Regions from separate parts of the Pseudoalteromonas sp. Angola-30 genome, predicted to be linked through region 2. Evidence: riboswitches for the same ligand, from Rfam matches in the RefSeq annotation. Region 2 holds a riboswitch; the other holds the start of a gene.
The links. A riboswitch is a leader RNA that binds a small molecule or an ion and turns the genes downstream of it on or off. The one in region 2 is predicted to bind cobalamin.
Positions count from the first base shown of each region.

Region 1: another riboswitch for cobalamin. It lies ahead of PSH54_RS04425 (ABC transporter ATP-binding protein); the one in region 2 lies ahead of PSH54_RS18345 (TonB-dependent receptor domain-containing protein).

Region 1 is NZ_JAQREI010000002.1:333,907-336,373, reverse strand. It holds gene PSH54_RS04430 (FecCD family ABC transporter permease) at 1-227, opposite strand, end outside; gene PSH54_RS04425 (ABC transporter ATP-binding protein) at 232-1,041, opposite strand; cobalamin riboswitch at 1,110-1,241, opposite strand; gene PSH54_RS04420 (porin) at 1,340-2,272, opposite strand.
Region 2 is NZ_JAQREI010000021.1:913-3,379, reverse strand. It holds gene PSH54_RS18355 (YajQ family cyclic di-GMP-binding protein) at 1-19, shown strand, start outside; gene PSH54_RS18350 (ABC transporter substrate-binding protein) at 287-1,069, shown strand; cobalamin riboswitch at 1,137-1,306, shown strand; gene PSH54_RS18345 (TonB-dependent receptor domain-containing protein) at 1,356-2,467, shown strand, end outside.

The DNA of each region.
Region 1 (2,467 bases), on a different contig from region 2:
ATAGCCAAACCTGCACCCGCCATAAATGCAAGTAAGGTACGAGGTAACCTAAGCTCATAAATAATACGCGCGTTAAACGAGCCCTCCCCTGCTGATAAAACCCCTGTGAGCACATCACTTAACGGCGTATCTGCGGCGCCAAAACTCAGTGCGCTAAAAAGGCTGCCCAGTGCAATTAATACGGCTGCTATAAATATTGTCCACTGGTTTATTTTTGTTATATCCATTTAATTAATAGCCATAAAAGTAAGTAATATGAGGAATAGTTTGGCCATTTTCTGTGCGCTGAGGGTGGCTAGTTACGCGCGCACAGACCCCAAAAACATCCGCTAGCATGTCCTCACTAAGTACCTGCGCAGGCGAACCTGTATGTGTTATTTTACCTTTATTAATAACCACCAGCTCATCGCACATAGCGGCTGCTAAATTTAAATCATGAAATGAGGCAAACACAGTAACCCCTAGCGATTTTGCCAGTTCCATCACTTGTATTTGGTATTTAACATCTAAATGGCTGGTTGGCTCATCCATGATGAGTAATTGCGGTTGCTGCACTATAGCGCGGGCAATCAATGCACGTTGCTTTTCGCCCCCCGAAAGCGATTCAAAATTTTGCTTACACTGTTGCTCAAGCCCTACGGTTTTTATTGCCTGTGTAATTTTTTGTTTGTCGCTGTGGGTGGTGGTGCTAAATAATGATTTATGAGGTGTAAGCCCAAGGGCAACCACATCAAATAATGTTAGGTTAAATTGCGCAGGCGTTTCTTGTAGAACTACAGCAACATATTTTGCGTAGTCTTCACTTTTAAGCTGCCAAATATCCTGCTGATTAAAGGTAACGTTACCAGCGGTGGGTTTATTAAAGCGATACAAACAGCGCAATAAGCTCGACTTACCCGCCCCATTTGGGCCAATTAACCCAATAAACTTACCCTTAGCTATGTGTAAATTAATATTGTTTAAAATGGCGTGTTCATCGACTTCCCACGACACATTTTGAACGTTTAATAAGGGTGTATTTGGCGCTAATGTAGTTTGCAAAAGTGAGTCCTTGGAAAGCGTGCACTCACTAACACACAGCTAAAAGACTAGTGCATCAATAAAAATGAGTTTACCCGCTCGTTAAAAAAGTATACCAATCTAGAACTTCTCATGCTGATTGATATGTCTCATTTGTATCTGACTTAAAGCGTGATGCTAATTACAGTTACGGGAATAGTTGAGGAATTTCACCCCATTCCAAATGAGGGTCTATTATGGGCGGGTAAGTAAATAATTTAAAGCAAAAAAAACCGCGCTCATTAGAGCGCGGTTAATAAAGGGAGTGTTTAAGCAACGCTTAAAACTTGTATTCCATACCTAGGCCAACGTAGTCTTGGTCAACATTGTTGTCCATATCAAAGCTTGAGTAAAAACCAAATACTTTAATGTTTTTATTAAACTTATGATCAACACCTACAGAAACTGCCGTTTTGTCGTCGCTGTCATCAAAGTCCATTGCTTGGTATTGCACTTTAAACGTGTTTTTACCCATGCTGTAGGCTGCGTTTAATAAATAGCCGTCAGCTTCTGCGCTACCGTCTACTTTTTCTTGAGTTTGGTACATAGCGCCTAATTTAAAGCTCTCTACTTTACCTTGAATTGACGCACGCACTACATCGTAGCCATTTACTTCGCTATCGGCTGCAACCGAGGCGTATACCGCACTCTTTTTAAGTGCAGAGTCACCGTAAGTAACCGCCATTGAATAACCGTTATCTGCATCTACGTCATCTTCGGCAATAAATGTAGCAAGTACTTTAAAGCCTTCGTAGCTTTTAGATGTATAAGTGATTGAATCACCTAAGCGGTTTTCACCTTTAAAGACATTTTTAATATCGCCTTCAAGGTCATTAAATAAATCTAACTTACCTTGCGATTGTTTAAGCGCTGTATCGTTACGACCCACAACAACTTGACCATATGCACCTTTTAAACCTACATACTGGTTACGTGCAGAAATATTGTCGTCGTTATCACCTTTAGAGTCAGCATCAGATACATCAACTTGAAACTCAAACTTATAAACCGCTTCTAATCCATCAGTAATCTTTTCAGACCCTTTTAGGCCAAAGCGAGATGCATTACTTTTAATTTCAGTGAAAGACCCTTCGCCATCATCAGACGATTGCACAGTAACATTCGCTTTACCGTATACATCAACGTCTGCAAACGCGCTAAAAGATAAACCACTTACTAGTGCAACACATAAGCTCGATTTTACAAAATTCATGTTATTTCCTCGATAATCACAAGATTAATTTTTAAAACAGCTGCAGTTTGTCACCGTTAAATGACAGATATATTACAAAGGAAACATTTTTGTCTTTTTATTTTAATAAAAGTGTCTAAATTCTGAAAACAAAACGACATGAATATTTAATAAACAAAATTGTACCTATTCAACCTCATTAAAAATCATAGTCGG
Region 2 (2,467 bases):
TAAAAACTTTCGCGATTAATTAGCTAAGTGTCTTTAGTATTTTAAAGTGAAAATTTAAATGTGTGGTTATTAAATATATTAGCCACACATTTTACCCCGCCCTAATTACAGCCTTTACTTACTCGCAAGCCTAAACCCCTTTTACCTACGTAAAATTACTCTACTGTTATTCCATATTCTTTTAACGTTATTTAAATGCATTATTAAACCTGCTTATCACGCAGTTGCGTATATTAGGCTATTCTTAATATCAATATTACTTAATAGCGACTGTTAAAGGCTTTGAATGCTTAAGTTTCTTGTTTTTATAATTATTATTGCGTGCAGTAAGTTTAGCTTTGCCAAGCCAATAAATGTAGATGTGTTGGTAGAGGACGGTTACTTTCCAATTATTATTAATGCCGAAAAAGAGCAAGGGTTAGCGCCTGAGTTTGTAAAAATACTCAATGACTCTCAAAGCGAATATAAATTTACTCTTAACTCTTTGCCTGTAAAAAGGCTCAAAAAGTGGGTCGAATGGGGGGAATTCGACATGTTGTTTTTAATGGCTATGCAATGGGTGCCTGAAGTAGCAAGAAGTGCCTTACAGGAAACGAGCTTTTATGTTATTGCTAAAAATGAGTTGTATACGCTGGCACAAAACGCCCAAAAGCAAAGCTATTTCGATGACTTACATGCTTTAACAAAAGCGGGAGTATTGGGGTATTCCTATCGTTTTGCTGATTTTAAAACCGATGCACAGTATTTAAGTGAAGAACACCAAGTTAGTTTAACAATCGATGAGTTTAACGTTGTTAAAATGCTGCTATTAAAGCGTGCCGATGTAGGGGTGTTAAATAACATAGCTTATCAATACTTTAAAAAGAACAACATTTTTAATATGAACCTGCTTTATAAGAGTAATACCCCAGATGCTATATACGATACTCATTTTTTAGTTAATCCTGCGCGCAGTAAAATTACGGTAAAACAAATGGATAAGCTTTTAAATTCGTCTGAAATAAAACCTAAAATCACAGCGCTTTTAAGTTCATACGGCGTAACATCCAGCTTTACTGAAAATAAATAATATAACCTTTAGCTATATAGACGTCCGTTGACATTTGTAAACAAACTGCTCACAATAACCGCCTATTTTCAAGGTGCTTGCTGGTTGCTAAATACAGGGTTTAAAGTATTAAAACTAACAGCGAGATAATCGGGAAGTTGGTGCGCCTTTATGACAAAAGCAATCCCAACACTGCCCCCGCAACGGTAAAGTATTAACGCATTTATGTGTTTACTGAGTCCGGAGACCGGCCTTGAAGTAATCTTACTTACTTAAATCTTTGCGGTGGGCAAAGATAGGGAACATCATGCTAAATAAAACAACTCTTGGCGTTGCTATCTCGGCTGCGCTGTCTTTTTCTGTATCTGCTGCACAAAGCCCAATTGAAAAAATCACTGTTACCGCTAATAAATTTGAACAATCAATAAAAAATGTTTTAGCGAGCGTTAATGTAATTGAACGCTCCGAAATAGATGCAAGCAATGTACGCGATTTACCAACCTTACTAAGCACACAGGTGGGTTTTCAAATTAATCCTAATGGTGGCTTTGGCCAAACGTCGGGCGTGTCTTTACGTGGTACAGGTTCTGGCGATACGCTAATTTTAATTGATGGTGTACGCACGGGCTCAGCCACGCTAGGACAAAAAGCATTAAGTAACGTGCCGCTAAATAGTATTGAGCGAATCGAGATCATAAAAGGCTCGCGTGCAGCTGTGTATGGCTCAGATGCATTAGCTGGGGTTATTAATATAATAACGCGTGAAGCGAGCAATGTATCACTTGATGCCACATTTGGCTCTAACGCTTATCAAAACTATCAGCTTGCAGGTTCAGTAAAATCAAATGAAGTGGTTAGCGCATTTAATGCAGGCTTTGAAAAAACCGATGGTTTTGATGCATTACAAGGTATAGCGCCCGATGACGACAGCTATGAAAATAAAAACGTAGGCTTTAAAGTAAACTATACAGATGCACACTACGGTAACTTTAAGCTACTAGGCCAGTACAGCGAAGGCTACGCGGACTACGATAGCAGCTTTAGCCCGGCTACGAGCACGGTTGAAAGAGGGGACTTTAAAAACTATCAACTGTCGGCGCAGTGGAGCAAAAACTACACTAACCAATCTCATGCTATAGATGTTGCTTTTGCAACCGATGATTCTGACAGCACATATGTGGACTCTTTTACCGGCGGGCCATTAACCAGTACATTTGTTACTAAGCGCTCGCAAGTAGATTACAGCGGCCAATACCGCTTAACAAATGCGCTTAATATTAGCGGCGGCGTTAATTGGTATAACGATGATGTATCGCAAAGCTCGCAAGCATTTGATGAAGATAGCCGCGATGTATTAGCGGTGTTTGTTGGGGCTTATTACGACACCGACACTGTGCTTGCCAATTTAACTCTTCGCCA